4 regions of the Arthrobacter paludis genome follow, and region 4 is predicted to be linked to each of the others. Evidence: riboswitches for the same ligand, from Rfam matches in the RefSeq annotation. Region 4 holds a riboswitch; each other region holds the start of a gene.

Region 1 (4,190 bases), on a different contig from region 4:
GAGCAGCTCGTCGACGCGCTCGAGGCCCCGGCCGAGCTGGCGGGGGCCGAAGCGCAGCTCGTCCAGGACGGTCCCGGCCACGAACTGGTGCTCCGGCTCCTGGAACACCGTGCCGATCCGCGGGATCAGCTGCTCGGCCCGCCAGCGGTGCGGGTGGGGCCCGACGGCGCGGGAGGCCCGCCCGCGGTCTCCGGGCACCGGCCGGCGCAGGGCGTCCGCCGCCTCGACGGTCCCGGCGAGGGGCTCCAGGAGGCCGGCCAGCGTCAGCGCGAACGTCGACTTGCCCGCCCCATTCGGGCCGGTGACGGCCAGCGCCCCGCCCGCGGGGACGTCCGCGGCCAGGCCGGCGGCCGCGGGAACGGCGGGCCGGCGGCGCGTACCGCGTCCGCGCGCCACGGCCAGGTCCCGGGCGGCCAGCAGCGCGGGCCCGGTCCCCGCGGTCGAGCGCGGGCGGACGGCGGGCGCGTGCCCGGGCACCCAGACCCCGGCCGCGGCCAGGGACGCCCCGTTCCGGCCGAGCACGGCCCCGGGCGGGCCGTCGGCCAGGACACCGCCCGGGTGTCCGGCCCCGCCGGGCGCGAGGACGACGACGCGGTCGACGGCGTCCTGCCACACGGCGACCCGGTGCTCCACGACCAGCAGCGTCGCCCCGGTCTCCTCGGCCGTGCGCACGACGGCGTCGCGGACCTCCAGCACGCCGGCGGGGTCGAGGTTGGCCGTCGGCTCGTCGAGCAGGATCAGCCCCGGGCGCATGGCCAGGATGCCGGCCAGGGCGAGCCGCTGCTTCTGCCCCCCGGACAGGGCCGACGACGGGTGGTCCAGGGGCAGGTGGCCGAGGCCGACGGCCGCCAGGGCGGCGCGGACGCGGTCCCAGATCCGGGCCGGCGGCACGGCGAGGTTCTCGGCCCCGAAGGCGACGTCGTCGCCCACGCGCCCGAGGACGACCTGGGTCTCCGGGTCCTGCTGCATGAGGCCCGCGCGGCCGCGTTCGGCGCGGGGGTGTCCCCCGTCGATCCGCAGGCTGCCGGTTTCCTCGGCCTCGCCGTCGTCCCCCAACACGCCCGCCAGGGCGTGCAGCAGCGTCGACTTCCCCGCCCCGGACGGGCCGATCAGCAACACCTTCTCCCCCGGTTCAATGCGCAGGTCCAGGCCCGCGACGGCGGGGTCCGGCCGGCCCGCGTGGCGCCAGCCCCATCCCTCGGCGGCGATCCCGGCGGGGCGGACGCGCCCGGCCGTCGCCGCGTGCGCGGCGCCCACGCTCAGAGGACGGGCTCGGAGGCGGCGCGGCGCGACGCGAACGCGGACAGCGCCCCGGTCCGCGACAGCCCGCGGGTCGCGATCCACGACAGCAGGCCGGCGATCACGGCGCCGGACAAGGACGTGCAGGCCATGTAGGCGAACTTGTCGCCGAGCCCGTACGCGATGTTCCAGCCCCACGGGGAGAAGCAGTCGTTCAGGCCCATGGCCAGGCCCGCCCCGGTGCCGGCCAGCAGGGCGACGGGCAGCGTGAAGCGGCGGTAGCGGAACGCGGCGATGACCAGCTCCGCGCCCAGGCCCTGCACGATGCCGGACACCAGGACGGTGGTCCCGTACGGCGAGCCCATGAGCAGCTCCCCGGTCGCGGCGACCGTCTCCACGAACAGGGCGGCGCCCGGCTTGCGGATCACCAGGCCGCCCAGGACTGCGGGCAGGACCCAGCCGCCGGACAGCAGCCCGGCCAGGGGGGCGTAGGCGGCGGTGAGGCCGACGGACAGCGGCGGGTAGACGCCGTTCGACCAGACCCAGAACAGGACGCCGCCGGCGACGGCGAGCAGGGCGCCGACGACGATGTCGACGACGCGCCACGAGCGGCGGGCGGGCGTTGCGGTGGTGGTGGCCATGGTTTCCTCCTTGTGCAAGGAGGGGGAGGCGGTGCGCGCACGGTGGCGGCCGCCCCGAGAACTCGACTCCCTATCGCCGGTACTAGCCGGATCAGGTTCGAGGGTCTGCGCCGGTGCGCACTCTCAGCGTTCCTGCGGGCCCTGCGGGTCCGCGACGCTCCCCTGTCGTTGGTTACGGTCCGCACATTCTACCCCAGCCGTTATGCTGGGCGGGACAGCGCCCCCGAGGGAAGAGGACCCTTTCGTGAACCCCGTCTTGAAGCTCATCGGATCGCTCGTCTCGATCGGCCTTGGCGTGGCCGCCGCGAAGTCCCTGGACTTCCTGTGGACCGGGATCACGGGGAAGAAGCCGCCCAAGGCGGCGGACCTGGACACGCTCGCGGAGGCGTCCGTGCGGCAGACGGTGGCCTTCGCGACGGTGTCGGCGATCGTCGGCGCCGTCGTGCGCGTGCTCGGCAACCGGGCAGCCCAGCGCGGCGTCGCCCGCTACATGGCCTCGATGGACGAGGTCTAGCTCCCCGCGTCTGGGCGGTGCGGGTCCGCGACCCGCCGCTTCGCCTGCTCCGTCCCGCCGTGTGCGGCCGCGGCGTCGGCGCCCGCCGGCGACTGGCCGTCGTGCGCGGCCCCGTCGTGGGCCACTGGCGGACCGTGCCCGTCGCCCCCGTCCTGGGCCCGGGCGACGACCTCGGCGAGGTCGTCCACGACGAGCGTCTCCGGCTTGAGGTGCTTGGTCCGGTAGCCGGCCCGCCCGACCATGTGCGCGCTGACCGGCGACGTCAGCAGCTGCAGCAGCCACACCACGAGCAGCGCGGGCACCGCGGCCAGGGAACGGTTCTGCAGGGCGACCGCGGCCAGGAGGAGCAGGAGCCCCAGCACCTGCGGTTTCGTCGCGGCGTGCATGCGCGAGAGCAGGTCGGGGAAGCGCAGGAGGCCGATGCCGGCGGCCGCGTTCATGAGCGCCCCGACGACCAGGCAGGCGGCGGCGGCGTCGTCGAGGAAGCTGTCGAGGGTCGTGGCGTCCATCTACTGCCTCCGGTCCGTGACGTAGCGGGAGACGGTGACCGAGCCGATGAACGCCGTGCCCGCGGCGACAATGACGAACGCCAGGTGGTTCAGGTGTCCCGAGACCGCCATGTCGACGCACAGGGCGGCGATGACGATCGCGAGGATCACGTCGACGGCCAGCACGCGCTCGAGGATCGACGGCCCCCGCCACACGCGCACGATGGCAAACAGCAGCGCGAGTGCCAGCAGGACGCCTGCGGTCCAGGCGGCGACGGTCATGATCACGGGGTTCCCTCCTTCGTCGGGGTCCGTTCGGCCCGCAATTCCGCGAGCTCCCGGGGGGTTCCCATGACCTCGATGAGCCGGGCCTCCGTGTCGCGGACGGTCTGGCGGAAGTGCTCGGCGTCCGCGGGCGTCTCCACGTTGAGGACGTGCAGGTAGAGCGTGGCGTGCGGCCGGTCCACCTCGACGACGAACGAGCCCGGGATGAGCGTGAGCACGTGGCCCAGCACGGTGGTCATCAGGTCCTCCCGGCTGCGCAGCTGCACCCCGACGACGGCGTTGCGCACGCGCGGGCCCTTGAACACGGCGACGCCCAGGACGACGAAGCTCGCGACCGCGACGTCCCACACGAACCGCAGGGCGAACACCACGGCCCGGGCCGGGTTGAACCGGCCGCCCAACTCCACGGGCGGCAGGCGGAACACGGACACGATTCCCAGGGAGAGCAGCAGGCCGAAGAGCAGGTTGCCGGCGGAGAAGTCCATCCACGCGGCCCCCCAGAGCAGGGTCATCCAGACGAGCAGCGGGAGTTCGACGACCAGGCGGGGGCGGCGGCGCCGGCGGTGCCCCTCGGCGCCGGTTGCCCCGGTGCCGATGCCGGAGGCGCGGGCGGGGCTCATGGCGTGCCTCCCCTCGCCGCGGTGCCGAGGACGGACTCGATGTACGGGGCGCGTTCGAGCATGGCGACCGCCGCCTGGTCGCTGAGTTGGAACAGCGGGCCCGCGAAGAACGTCAGGGCCACCCCGAGCACGACCAGGGCCCCGGTGGCCAGCACCATCGTGCGCGGGAGCACCGCCGTGTCGCCGCGGTCGCTGAAGCGGCTGGCCGGGAAGTTGGCGACGTGCTCGTACGTGGTGACGCGGCCGCCGTCGGACGCCGCGACCAGCAGCAGCGGGTCGGGGTCCTCCGCGTCCTCGGCCTTGCGCCAGAACGCGCGGTTCCAGACGCGGGCGACGGCGAGCAGCGTGAGCAGCGACGTGGCCAGCGACCCGGCCAGCAGCACCCAGGCCAGGGGCGTGCCGA
Region 2 (4,190 bases), on a different contig from region 4:
ACGGCCAGCTCGGGCACGTTCGGGGTCACCGCGTCGGCCAGCGGCAGGAGCGCGACGACGGCGCGCTCGGCGTCCGCGGCGAGGAGACGGTCGCCGCTGGTCGCGACGAGGACGGGGTCCAGCACGACGGCGGGGCGCGGCTGCGGCAGCCCGCGCAGCCACGCGCCGACCGCGTCGGCCACCTCCTCCGTCGCCAGCATCCCGATCTTCACGGCGTCGATCCGGACGTCCGCGGCCAGGGTCTCCAGCTGCTCGGTGAGGAACCCGGCCGGCGGGACGTGGACGCCGGCGACGTGGCGGGTGTTCTGGGCCGTCAGGGCGGTGACGGCGGCCATGCCGTAGCCGCCGCACGCGGCGATGGACTTCAGGTCGGCCTGGATCCCGGCGCCGCCCGAGGGGTCGGAGCCGGCGATGGACAGGACGTTGGGGACGCGCGCGCTCACGGGGCGGTCACCGGGGACGCGGCGGCAATCCATTCGGCGCGCAGCGCGCTGGCGGCCGCGGCGGGGTCCTCGGCGGCGCACACCGCCCGCACGACCGCGAGGCCCGCGGCGCCCGCGGCCGCGACGTCGGCGGCGTCGCCGGCGCCGAGGCCGCCGATGGCGACGCACGGCAGCGGGGCGGCGGCCACGAACCGGGCCAGCCCGTCGAACCCGAGCGGCTCCGGGTGGTCCTTCTTCGTCGGGGTGGGCCGGACGGCGCCGCTGCCCAGGTAGGACACGGTGTCCGCCGGGAGGGCGGCCAGGGCCTCGAGCTGGGGCAGCTTGCTGGAGCTGAGGCCCAGGATGGCGTCCGGGCCGACCAGGGCGCGCACGGCGTCCGCGGGCAGGTCCGTCTGGCCGATGTGGACGCCGTCGACGGCGGCGCCCGCGGCCCGGGCCGCGAGGTAGACGTCGACCCGGTCGTTCACCAGCAGGGCGGCCCGGCCGGCGATCCGGCGGGCCGATTCCATGGTGGCCGCCAGGAAGTCCCGGGCGGACAGGTCCTTGCAGCGCAGCTGGACCATGGTGGCGCCGCCGTCGACCGCCGCCACGGCGACGTCGGCCAGGGGCCGCCCGGCCGTGCTGTTGGAGTCGACCACGACGTAGGTGCCGAGGTCGAACCGGGTGTGGGTGAAGTGCTGCGTCATGCCAGGTCCGCCTTGTCGGTGAGGTCCTCCGGGGTGGTGGAGGCGAGGGTGTCGAGGAGCGCGACGGCGAAGCTGCCGGGGCCGTCCGCGGTCGCCGCGGCCGCCTCGGCGGCCACGGAGTAGAAGGAGTGCGCGGCGACGGTGCCCGCGAACGGATCGCCGGCGGCCGCCGTGAACGCGGCCACGAGGGCCCCGAGGGCGCACCCGCCACCCGTGACGCGCGTGAGGAGTTCGGTCCCGCCGCCGACGCGCGCGGCGCGCGTGCCGTCGGTGACGAGGTCCGTGGGTCCGGAGACGGCGACGACGGCGCCCGTGGTCCGGGCGAGGCCGGCGGCGGCGTCGGCCGCGGCGTCCACCGCGTCCGTCGCGTCCACACCCCGGCCTCCCGCGCCCGCGCCGGAGAGGGCCAGGATCTCGGAGGCGTTGCCGCGCACGACGGCGGGGCCGCAGCCGAGCAGCTCGCGGGCGAACCGGGTGCGCAGTCCGACCGCGCCGGCCGCGACGGGATCCAGGACCCACGGCGTCCCGGCCGCGTGGGCCGCGCGGACGGCCTCGGACATCGCGGCGCGCTGGCCGTCGGCGGGGGTCCCCAGGTTCACGAGGACGGCCGAGGCGAGGCCGGCGAACTCGCCCGCCTCGCCCGCGACGTCCACCATCGCCGGCGCGGCCCCGGCCGCGAGCAGGACGTTCGCCGTGAAGTTCACGACGACGGAATTGGTCAGGCACTGGACCAGGGGGGTCGTGGCGCGCAGCCGCGCCAGGGCCTCCCCGGCCAGTGCGGGGGTCGGGTGTGGGGGCGCCAAGGAATCCATGCGCGACATCCCTCCGCTAGTGCTAGCTAGATCAGGTTCTCCGGGTCTCATCTCAGTCCCTGCGCGCAGGGACACCCCGTGTCGGTGCCCTCGAGCCTACCCGATGCGGCAAGTGGCGCAGATCACGGGCCGCGGCGGGAATCGTTCGGCGGCGCCTCCCGTTGGGATCATTGACACATCAACCCCGAACTTCCAGGAGACGCACTTGGCCACCACCGTCCTGACCCTCGTCGGTTCCCTCCGCGCCGGCTCCACCAATCGCCAGCTCGCCGAGGCCACGGCCGCCAACGCCCCCGAGGGCGTCGCCGTGACCGTCTACGAGGGCATCGAGAACCTGCCGTTCTATAACGAGGACATCGACGTCGAGGGCCAGGTTCCGGCCGCCGCCGCCGAGCTGCGCGCCGCCGCGGCCGAGGCCGACGCCCTGCTGCTGGTCTCCCCGGAGTACAACGGCACCATGCCGGCCGTGCTGAAGAACGCGATCGACTGGCTGTCCCGCCCCTTCGGCGCCGGCGCCGTCTCCGGCAAGCCGGCCGCGGTGATCGGCACGGCGTTCGGGCAGTACGGCGGCGTCTGGGCCCAGGACGAGGCCCGCAAGGCCGTCGGCATCGCCGGCGCGAAGGTCCTCGAGGACGTCAAGCTGTCCATCCCGGGCTCGCTCGTGCGCTTCGCCGAGACCCACCCGAAGGACGACTCCGAGGTCGTGGGCCAGGTCGCGGGCGTGCTCGCCGGCCTCGCGTCCGCGGCGCAGCCGGTCGGCGCCGAGCTGAACTAGCACGCGCCGCCTCCGGCGCGCTCAGCAGGAAGGGCCCTCCCGTTCGGGGGCCCTTCCCGCGTATCGGGGGCCGGCGTCCGCCGCGGCGGTCGTTTCGGCCCCCCGGTCGGGCCCTAGCCGCCGATCACCGTGTCCACGAGCCGCTTGGCCTCCTGCTGCACGAGGCCCAGGTGCTCCGGCCCGCGGAAGGACTCCGCGTAGATCTTGTAGACGTCCTCGGTCCCGGAGGGCCGGGCGGCGAACCACGCGCTGTCGGTGGTGACCTTCAGCCCGCCGATCGGGGCGCCGTTGCCGGGCGCCGCCGTGAGCTTGGCCGTGATCGGTTCCCCGGCGAGCTCCGTGGCGGTGACGTCCGTGGCCGAAAGCCGGCCGAGGGCGGCCTTCTGCTCCCGGGTCGCCGGCGCGTCGATGCGCGCGTAGGCCGGCGCTCCGAACTCGTCCGCCAGCTCGGCGTAGCGGCGGCTGGGGGAGCGGCCCGTGACGGCCTGGATCTCCGAGGCCAACAGCGCCAGCAGGATCCCGTCCTTGTCCGTCGTCCACGGGGTGCCGTCCCGGCGGACGAAGCTCGCGCCGGCGGACTCCTCGCCCCCGAACACGCCGGTCCCGTCGAGCAGGCCGGGGACGAACCACTTGAAGCCGACCGGGACCTCGACGAGGGTCCGGCCCAGCGACGCGGCCACCCGGTCGATCATCGACGAGCTCACCAGCGTCTTGCCGACGCCGGCCGCGGCCGGCCAGCCGTCGCGGTGGCGGTACAGGTAGTCGATCGCGACGGCGAGGTAGTGGTTCGGGTTCATCAGCCCGGCGTCCGGGGTGACAATCCCGTGGCGGTCGGCGTCCGCGTCGTTGCCGGTGGCGATGTCGAAAGCCTCGCGCTGGGCGACCAGCGAGGCCATGGCGGCGGGGGAGGAGCAGTCCATGCGGATCTTCCCGTCCCAATCCAGGGTCATGAAGGACCAGCGGGGGTCCACGCGCGGGTTCACGACCGTCAGGTCCAGCCGGTGCCGCTCCGCGATCGCCGCCCAGTAGTCGACCGAGGCCCCGCCCATCGGGTCCGCCCCGATGCGCACGCCGGCCGAGCGGATGGCGTCCAGGTCCAGGACGGAGGGCAGGTCGTCGACGTAGGCGGCCAGGAAGTCGTACGTCCCGGTCGTCTCGGCCGCGCGGGCCCTGTCCAGCGGTGCGCGGCGGACGCCGTCCAGATTCCGCTCGAGGAGCTCGTTGGCGCGCGCGGCGATCCACCCGGTCGCGTCGGAGTCCGCCGGTCCCCCGTGGGGCGGGTTGTACTTGAAGCCGCCGTCGGCGGGCGGGTTGTGGGACGGCGTCACGACGATGCCGTCCGCCCGGTCCGCGGCCCCGCCGCGGTTGTGCGCGAGGATCGCGTGGGAGAGCGCGGGCGTCGGGGTCCACGCGTTGCGCGCGTCGACGAGCACCCGCACGCCGTTGCCGGCCAGCACCTCCAGTGCGGTGTCGT
Region 3 (4,190 bases), on a different contig from region 4:
GTGCGGCCGTGCCCGGCGGCGGGAGGAGGGACCCCCGCGGCCGCAGACGTCCCGCCTACGCGAACGCGGTGACCAGCCAGCCGCCGTCGGCGTCGTGCGCGGGGGAGAGCTCGATGGTCTCGGCCGTCCCGTCGGAGAAGTGGATCGTGAACTGCCGGGTGTCGGCGCTGCCGCCGTCCCCGGCCTCGACGCGCTCGACCTCGCGGTCCACCAGGTACTGCTCGTTGGTGCCGGAGAACCCGGAGAGGAACTCCTCGCTCGCGTGCGGGGCCATCGCCTTGAGCCAGGCCTCCTTGCCGACCTCGGCGTTCGCGTAGGCCTCGGCGAACGCCGCGGCCACCGGCTCGGGCTCGCCGACCTTGGGCGTGCGGGACGCGGACGGGGCCTTGGGCGACGACGGCGCGGCCGACGACGCCGGGGCCGTCGCCGCCGGGGACTCCTCGGGCGGCACGGACTCCAGGGAGGGGCTCTCGGCGCGGGCGGTGTCCGTCGGCACGGGCTCGATGCTGGCCGACGCGCTCGCCGATGCCGACGGGGCGGCCGGGGCCGAGGATGCGGCCAACTCGGAGGCCGCCGGGTCCTCCGCGGCGCCGCCGCACGCCGACAGGCCGATCATCGCGGCGATCGCCACGCCGGTGGCTGCTGCGACCCGCCGGTGCGACTGGTTGTTTGCCCCCACGAAGGTGCCTTCCTCCCGGGCCCGGCACGCCGGGCCGCCGAATCCCGCCCGGCGTCCGGACGGTTTTGTGTCAAGGACAAGAGTACGGCCACGGACGCGCACGACATGCGCACGGTCATGCAAGGACATCCGCAGGGCCGGTTCCCATGTGGGACCGGATAAGGGACGATGGACGCATGCGCTTCCCCCGCCCCACGCCCGCGCGCAGGCGCCCGGCGACCCTCCTGGCCGCCGCCGCCCTGGGCCTCGCCCTCACCGCCGGCACGCTTCCGGCCGCGGCGGCGCCGCCGTCGTCCACCGCGTCCGGCCTCCAGGCCGCCGCCGTCGTCCCCGCCACGACCACCACCACGGCCGCGGCCGTGGAGCGGGACCCCAGCCAGCCCGGCGTGCTCGTGAACCGCCAGCACCCGCTGGTCCCGGTGCGGTTCGCGCCGGCGCTGCGCACCGCGCAGGGCAGCCACCAGCTCCAGCCCCAGGCCGCGTACGCGTTCCGGCTCATGGCCGCGGCCGCGCAGCGGGACGGGGTGGGGCTGCGGATCACGTCGTCGTACCGCTCGTACACGTACCAGCAGAACCTCTACACGAGCTACGTCGAGCGCTGGGGCCACGTCTACACCAACACCGTCTCCGCGCAGCCGGGGACCTCCGAGCACCAGACCGGGCTGGCAATCGACGTGGCCACCCCGGCCGGGGTCGTGTCGTGGATGCGGTACAACGCCCACAACTACGGCTTCATCCTGCGCTACCCGGACGGGCAGGCCCCCGTCACCGGGTACCGGTACGAGCCGTGGCACTACCGGTACGTGGGCACCACGATCGCCAAGGCCATGAAGGCGCAGCGCACGCCCACGCTCGAGCACCACTACGGGGGCGCCGAGCCGACCCCGGCGACCCGCTACGCGACCGTCGACGCCACCGTGCGCGCGTGGCCGGGGACGCAGTACCGGCTGGTGACGATCGTGCCCCGGGGGCACCGGACGCTGGCCACCGGCAAGGTCGCCCGCGGCTGGCACCAAGTCCGCTACGGGACGATGGTCGGCTGGGTGCCCTGGACGGCGCTGTCGGGGAAGCCGCCGGCGTAGCCCGGCCGGCCATCCCGTGACGGGTGTCACGGGATGCTAGGGTCGATGGCGTCCACACGGGAGCCCCACTGCAGGGGCTGAGATCGGGCTGATGCAGCCTGCGACCGTCGAACCTGCCCGGGTCATGCCGGCGAAGGAAGAGGAACCCCATCATGAGCACATCCGCTCAGCACGCCATCGCGCACGCCCACGACCCGGAGCACGGCCTCCGCGTCCCCGTCACGGAGATCCGCCTGGGCGACAGCCCCGGCGGCGCGCCGAACCCCCCGCTGCGGGTCTACCGGACGGAGGGTCCGGGCAGCGACCCGACCGTCGGCCTGCCGCCCCTGCGGCGGGACTGGATCGAGGGCCGCGGCGACGTCGAGGAGTACCGGGGACGGGAGCGCAACCTGCTCGACGACGGCCGCTCGGCGCTCCGGCGCGGCCAGGCGTCCGAGGAATGGAAGGGCGAACGCCCGGTGCCGCTGCGCTCCCGCGCGGGCCGGACCGCGACCCAGATGCACTACGCGCGGGCCGGGGTCGTGACCGAGGAGATGCGCTTCGCGGCGCTGCGGGAGAACTGCGACCCCGAGCTGGTCCGCTCCGAGGTCGCCGCCGGCCGGGCCATCATCCCGGTGAACGTCAACCACCCGGAGTCCGAGCCGATGGTCATCGGCAAGGCGTTCCTCGTCAAGATCAACGCCAACATCGGCAACTCCGCGGTCACCAGCTCCATCGCCGAGGAGGTGGACAAGATGCAGTGGGCCACGCGGTGGGGCGCCGACACCGTCATGGACCTGTCGACGGGCGACGACATCCACACCACCCGCGAGTGGATCATCCGCAACTCCCCGGTGCCGATCGGGACCGTGCCCATCTACCAGGCCCTCGAGAAGGTCAACGGCGAGGCCAACGCGCTGACCTGGGAGATCTTCCGCGACACGGTGATCGAGCAGTGCGAACAGGGCGTGGACTACATGACCATCCACGCCGGGGTGCTCCTGCGCTACGTGCCGCTCACGGCGGACCGGGTCACGGGCATCGTCTCCCGGGGCGGCTCGATCATGGCCGGGTGGTGCCTGGCGCACCACCGGGAGAACTTCCTCTACACGCACTTCGACGAGCTGTGCGAGATCTTCGCCCGCTACGACGTCGCGTTCTCCCTCGGCGACGGGCTGCGGCCCGGCTCGATCGCGGACGCCAACGACGCCGCCCAGTTCGCGGAACTGGACACGCTCGCCGAGCTCACCGAGCGGGCCTGGGCCCACGACGTCCAGGTCATGGTGGAGGGGCCCGGCCACATCCCCCTGCACCTGGTCCGGGAGAACGTCGAGCGGCAGCAGGAGCTGTGCAAGGGGGCGCCCTTCTACACGCTCGGCCCCCTCGTCACCGACGTCGCCCCGGGCTACGACCACATCACGTCCGCGATCGGCGCCACGGAGATCGCCCGGTACGGCACCGCCATGCTCTGCTACGTCACGCCGAAGGAGCACCTCGGCCTGCCGAACAAGGACGACGTGAAGACCGGCGTCATCACGTACAAGATCGCCGCGCACGCCGCCGACGTCGCCAAGGGGCACCCGGGCGCGACGGCCCGGGATGACGCCCTGTCCAAGGCGCGCTTCGAGTTCCGCTGGCGCGACCAGTTCGCGCTGTCGCTGGACCCGGAGACGGCCGAGGCGTTCCACGACGAGACGCTGCCCGCCGAACCCGCCAAGACCGCGCACTTCTGCTCGATGTGCGGCCCGAAGTTCTGCTCGATGCGCATCTCCCAGGACATCCGGGACCAGTTCGGCGGGGCCGCGGAGCAGGAGGCGATCGCCGGCATGCGGGACAAGGCCGCCGAGTTCCGGGCGGCCGGCGGCAAGGTCTACCTGCCCGCGCCGACGGTCGTCTGACCGAACCGGACGGGGCCTGCGGCCGGCGCGCCCCGCGCCGGCCGCGGGCCGCTACGCGCGCCCGGCCCGCAGCGCGAGCTCCAGCTCGAACCGCGCCTGCGGGTCCTCCAGCGCGTCCCCGAACAGCTCGCGCAGCTGGGTGAGCCGGTAGCCGACCGTCTGCGCGTGGATGCCCAGCTCCTGCGCGACCGGCGCCCGCTGCCCCCAGTGCCGCAGCCACGAGAGCAGCGTCTCCGCGAGCCGCTCGCGCTGGGCCGGCCGCAGGTCCTCCAGCGGGGCCAGCCGGCGCGCGGCCAGCTCGGCCACCGCCGTCGGCTCCGCCCCCAGCACCAGGGCCGCCAGGTGGTCCGACGCCCACAACGGCGACTCGTCCGGCCCGTCCCCGGGCGGCGTGAGCGACGCGGCCAGGACGGCCAACCGCAGCGAGTCCGCGGTCCGCTCCCAGCCGACCCCGGGGCCGACCACCGCGCGCCGCCCCTCCAGGGCGCGGGCGAGCTCGGCCCGCGCCGTCACGGGGGAGAGCACGGGGACGACGGCGACGGCGTCGGACTC
Region 4 (4,190 bases):
TCAAGGACGTCCGCAAGCCGAAGGCCCGCTAGCAAGGGGAGGCGCGCCCCGCCGTCATCGCCCGGACAACGACTGCGGGGCGCGCCAGTCTGCAAAGCCCCTCGGGAAACGCTACACGCCGGCGCGCGCGGCGTGCGGAACCGGCAGCCCGAGGGAGTCCCGCAGCGTCGCACCCGGGTACTCCGTCCTGAACAGTCCGCGCCGTTGCAGCTCGGGGACGACGAGGTCCACGAAGTCCTCGAGCGAGGCCGGATACGCCGGGCACATCAGGTTGAAGCCGTCGCACGCGCCGGACTCGAACCACGCCTGGATCTCGTCGGCGACGGACTCGGGCGTCCCGACCATGGTCGCGTGCCCGCCACCGGCGGCGAGGTAGCCGAGCAGCTCGCGCAGCGTCGGCCGCCGGGTGGCGATGATCCGCTGGACGGTGGCGTACCGGCCCTGCGGCCCGGCGAACTCCCCGATCGGCGGCAGGTCCTCCACTGGCGCGTCGAGGTCGTGCCCCGTGTAGTCCTGCCCGGTGAACACGCCCAGCTGCGCGAGGGCCTGCTCAGTGACCAGGTAGGCATCCAGCGCGGCCTTCTTCGCGAGGGCCTCCTCGTGGGTCGCCCCGACATACGTGACGAGCCCGGGCAGGACGGCGACGCCGTCGGCCTCCCGCCCGGCGGCGTCGACGCGCCGCCGCAGGTCGGTCGCGTACTCCAGGGCCGCCTCGCGGTCCCACGCCACCGAGTACACGGCCTCGGCGTGGCGGGCCGCCAGGTCCCGGCCCGCCTCCGACGCCCCGGCCTGGAACAGGACGGGCCGGCCCTGCGGGCAGCGCGGGACCGTCAGCGGCCCCTCGACGCGGAAGTGCTCCCCGGCGTGGCCGACCGGGTGGATCCGCTCCGCGTCCAGGTACCGGGCGCCGGAGCGGTCGACGGCGAGGCCGCCCTCCTCCCAGGAGTCCCAGAGCGCGGTGAGCGCCCCGATGAACTCCGCGGCCCGCGCGTACCGCTCGGCGTGGGCGGGCAGGGCCTCCATCCCGTGGTTGCGGGCCTCGGCGTCGAACATCGAGGTGACGATGTTCGCCCCGGCCCGGCCGCCGCTGATGTGGTCCAGGGACGCGAGCATCCGGGCGGCGTGGAACGGCGTGTAGAAGCTGGCCGAGACCGTGGTGACCAGCCCGATCCGCTCCGTGGCGCGGGCCATCGCGGACAGGGCCGTGATCGGCTCGAGGAACCACGTGGTCCCGGCCGAGTACTGGGGATTCACGGCGTGCCCGTCGGCGAAGAACACGGCGTCGAGGCAGCCGCGTTCGGCGGTGCGGGCCAGCTCCTCGAAGTAGGCGATGTCGCCGAGGCGGTCCGCGGAGGAGGCGGGGTGGCGCCACGCGGCCGAGTGGTGGCCGGCCCCGTACAGGAAGGCGTTGAGGTGCAGCGTGCGCATGGGGCTAGTCCATGACGAGGCCGCCGTCGACCACCAGGTTCTGCCCGGTGACCGCGCGCGACCAGTCCGACGCGAAGAACAGGACGGCGGACGCGAACTCGGCCGGCGTCGTCACCCTCCGCAGGGGGGTGGAGCCGGCGATCAGGTCGAACACCTCGTCGGGCGTCGCCGCGGAGGCGTCCGTGGTGCGCAGCAGGCCCCCGGAGACCATGTTGACGCGGATGTTCTCCGGGCCGAGGTCCGCGGCGAACGTGCGGGTCAGGGACAGCAGGGCGGCCTTCGCCGCGGTGTAGTCGTGGTAGGGGACCACCGGGTTCTGGAAGAGGTTGGTGCCGATGTTCACGACGCTGCCGCCGGCGGCCGCGCGCAGGCCGGGCAGCGCGGCCTGGATCGTGTTCACCGCCCCGCCGAGGATGCCCTCCAGCTGCGCGGCGAACTCGGGGTAGCCGATCCCGTCCGCCTTGGGGCGGGCGTCCCCGTTGAACGTGAAGTCCGGCAGGGCGTTGTTCACGACCGTCGTGACGGGGGAGTTGAAGTGCTCCTCCGCGGCGCGGAAGAGGGCGTCGACCTGTTCGCGGTCGGTGACGTCGGCCTCGAGCGCGACGGCGCGGTCCGCGCCGAGGCCCGCCGCCAGCGCCCGTGCGGCCTCCCCGCTGCGCCGGTAGTTGACGACGACGCGGGCGCCCTCGTGGGCGAACGCCTGGGCGATCTCCCGCCCGAGCCCGCGGCCGGCCCCGGTGACCAGAACGGTCTGCTTCTGCAGTGACATCTTCGTGCCTTCCCTTCGTAGGGAAGGGTGCGTGGCGGGGCGGACGCGAGTCCGCGCCGGCTCGGCATCCCTTCGCTCGCATGATCGAGATCAGGTTCGACGGGTCTTGTCTCAGCCGTTGCCGGCACCCCGTGTCGAGTCCTGCCGGTTACCGTAGCAGACGTGGCGCGCGTCCCAGCGGCAGGGTCCGGGTGGACGACGGCGGCGTCAGTCCAGCAGGCCGGTCTCCAGGAACGCGTCCAGCCGCCGGCCGAACGGAGCGACGTCGATGCCCTCGCCGGCCAGCCACTCCGCCGAGTAGTACTTGTCGACGTAGCGCTCGCCGGGGTCGCAGATCAGGGCGACGACGCTGCCCCGCCGGCCCGCGGCGACCATCTCGGAGACGATCCGCAGCGCGGCCCAGAGGCCGGTGCCGGTGGAGGCGCCGGTGCGGCGGCCCAGGAGCCGCTCGAGGAACAGGACCGACGCGACCGAGGCCGCGTCCGGCACGCGCATCATCCGGTCGATGCCGGTGCCGATGAAGCTGGCCTCGACGCGCTGTCGGCCGATGCCCTCGATCCGCGAGCCCGCGGGCGTGGTCGCCGTGGGGTCGCCGTCGCGCCAGCCATGGAAAAACGCGGAGTTCTCGGGGTCGGCAACGCAGATCCCCGTGGCGCGGCCGGTGTAGCGGACGTAGCGGGAGAGCGTCGCCGAGGTGCCGCCGGTTCCCGCGGTGGCCACGATCCACTCCGGCTCGGGGTGCTCCTCGAGGGCCAGCTGCTCGAAGATCGACTCGGCGATGTTGTTGTTCCCGCGCCAGTCCGTGGCCCGCTCCGCGTACGTGAACTGGTCCATGTAGTGCCCGCCCGTTTCCCGCGCCAGGCCGATCGCGGCGTCGTAGACCTCGTCGGCGTTGTCGACGAAGTGGCAGGTCCCGCCGTGGAAGTGGATCAGGTCGACCTTCTGGGCGCTGGTCGAGCGCGCCATGACGGCGACGAACGGCACCCCGATCAGCCGCGAGAAGTAGGCCTCGGACACCGCGGTGGAGCCGCTGGAGGCCTCGATGACGGGCCGGCCGGGGCGGATCCACCCGTTGCACAGCGCATGCAGGAACAGGGACCGGGCGAGCCGGTGCTTCAGGGAGCCCGTGGGGTGCGTCGACTCGTCCTTGAGGTACAGGCCGACGCCCCAGGCCTCCGGCAGCGGCACGCGCAGCAGGTGCGTGTCCGCCGACCGGTTCGCCTCGGCCCGCACCTTCTGGACCGCCTCGGCGAGCCACCGCCGGTACTCCGGGTCGTACCGGTCGAGGTCCTCCTCGGGGGCGACGGCGGGGCCGGGGTGCGCGGCGGTCATGCGGTTCCTTTCGGAGTGGGACTCGTGGGTCCCACGAGTCTTGCATGACGGCAGACGCCGGGACACCAGCTAGAACGGACGGCGGGGACCAGGAATCCGGGTTCCCCGCCGTCCGCTGGTCCGCCGTCAGACCAGTGCGGTGTCCCTGACCTCCTGCCGCTCGAGGTTGTGTGCTGCCTCGCGGCGTCCCCAGCCGCCGGGCAGCATCGCCACAGATACGACGGAGACCAGTCCGACCAGCAGAAGGTAGACGACCACGGCGTCGGAGGTGCCGAACGCCGCGAACAGCGCCGTCGCGATGGTGGGGGCGAAGGCGGGCCCGGCGATCTGCGAGATCGTGTACCCGACGGAGGCGCCGGTGTAGCGGACCTCGCGGCTGAAGACCATCGAGAACAGCGACCCGGTGACGCCGGCCGCCGGCGGCATGGCCAGACCGAACAGCAGCACTACCGCAGCGATGAAGCCGGCCACGGTTCCCGTGTTGATGAGCGCGAACGCGGGCCAGATGCTCAGGAGCATCGCGACGGCGCCCGTGAAGTACATCGTCTTTCGTCCCCAGATGTCGGAGAGTGCGCCGAACACCGGGTAGAGGACCGTGGCGATCACGGCGGCGATGAATACACCCAACAGGGTCCCCATTCGGTCGATGCCTACGATATTG

Evidence for each region. Region 4 has a riboswitch for thiamine pyrophosphate ahead of AC1Q5D_RS06055 (3-oxoacyl-ACP reductase). Riboswitches for the same ligand answer to the same signal wherever they lie in the genome.
Region 1: another riboswitch for thiamine pyrophosphate. It lies ahead of AC1Q5D_RS00570 (ECF transporter S component); the one in region 4 lies ahead of AC1Q5D_RS06055 (3-oxoacyl-ACP reductase).
Region 2: another riboswitch for thiamine pyrophosphate. It lies ahead of thiM (hydroxyethylthiazole kinase); the one in region 4 lies ahead of AC1Q5D_RS06055 (3-oxoacyl-ACP reductase).
Region 3: another riboswitch for thiamine pyrophosphate. It lies ahead of thiC (phosphomethylpyrimidine synthase ThiC); the one in region 4 lies ahead of AC1Q5D_RS06055 (3-oxoacyl-ACP reductase).

The regions. Positions count from the first base shown of each region.
Region 1 is NZ_JBXAEW010000001.1:106,080-110,269, forward strand. Features, by position in the region: gene AC1Q5D_RS00565 (ABC transporter ATP-binding protein) at 1-1,263, opposite strand, end outside; gene AC1Q5D_RS00570 (ECF transporter S component) at 1,260-1,880, opposite strand; TPP riboswitch at 1,931-2,054, opposite strand; gene AC1Q5D_RS00575 (DUF4235 domain-containing protein) at 2,125-2,394, shown strand; gene mnhG (monovalent cation/H(+) antiporter subunit G) at 2,391-2,903, opposite strand; gene AC1Q5D_RS00585 (MrpF/PhaF family protein) at 2,904-3,164, opposite strand; gene AC1Q5D_RS00590 (Na+/H+ antiporter subunit E) at 3,167-3,787, opposite strand; gene AC1Q5D_RS00595 (Na+/H+ antiporter subunit D) at 3,784-4,190, opposite strand, start outside.
Region 2 is NZ_JBXAEW010000019.1:30,581-34,770, reverse strand. Features, by position in the region: gene thiD (bifunctional hydroxymethylpyrimidine kinase/phosphomethylpyrimidine kinase) at 1-443, opposite strand, end outside; gene thiE (thiamine phosphate synthase) at 440-1,129, opposite strand; gene thiM (hydroxyethylthiazole kinase) at 1,126-1,941, opposite strand; TPP riboswitch at 1,933-2,030, opposite strand; gene AC1Q5D_RS15055 (NAD(P)H-dependent oxidoreductase) at 2,147-2,716, shown strand; gene pgm (phosphoglucomutase (alpha-D-glucose-1,6-bisphosphate-dependent)) at 2,830-4,190, opposite strand, start outside.
Region 3 is NZ_JBXAEW010000009.1:113,302-117,491, forward strand. Features, by position in the region: gene AC1Q5D_RS09395 (hypothetical protein) at 56-679, opposite strand; gene AC1Q5D_RS09400 (D-alanyl-D-alanine carboxypeptidase family protein) at 856-1,761, shown strand; TPP riboswitch at 1,808-1,917, shown strand; gene thiC (phosphomethylpyrimidine synthase ThiC) at 1,914-3,638, shown strand; gene AC1Q5D_RS09410 (PucR family transcriptional regulator) at 3,690-4,190, opposite strand, start outside.
Region 4 is NZ_JBXAEW010000005.1:147,200-151,389, reverse strand. Features, by position in the region: gene AC1Q5D_RS06065 (hypothetical protein) at 1-32, shown strand, start outside; gene AC1Q5D_RS06060 (LLM class flavin-dependent oxidoreductase) at 112-1,428, opposite strand; gene AC1Q5D_RS06055 (3-oxoacyl-ACP reductase) at 1,433-2,197, opposite strand; TPP riboswitch at 2,248-2,339, opposite strand; gene AC1Q5D_RS06050 (PLP-dependent cysteine synthase family protein) at 2,405-3,529, opposite strand; gene AC1Q5D_RS06045 (MFS transporter) at 3,656-4,190, opposite strand, start outside.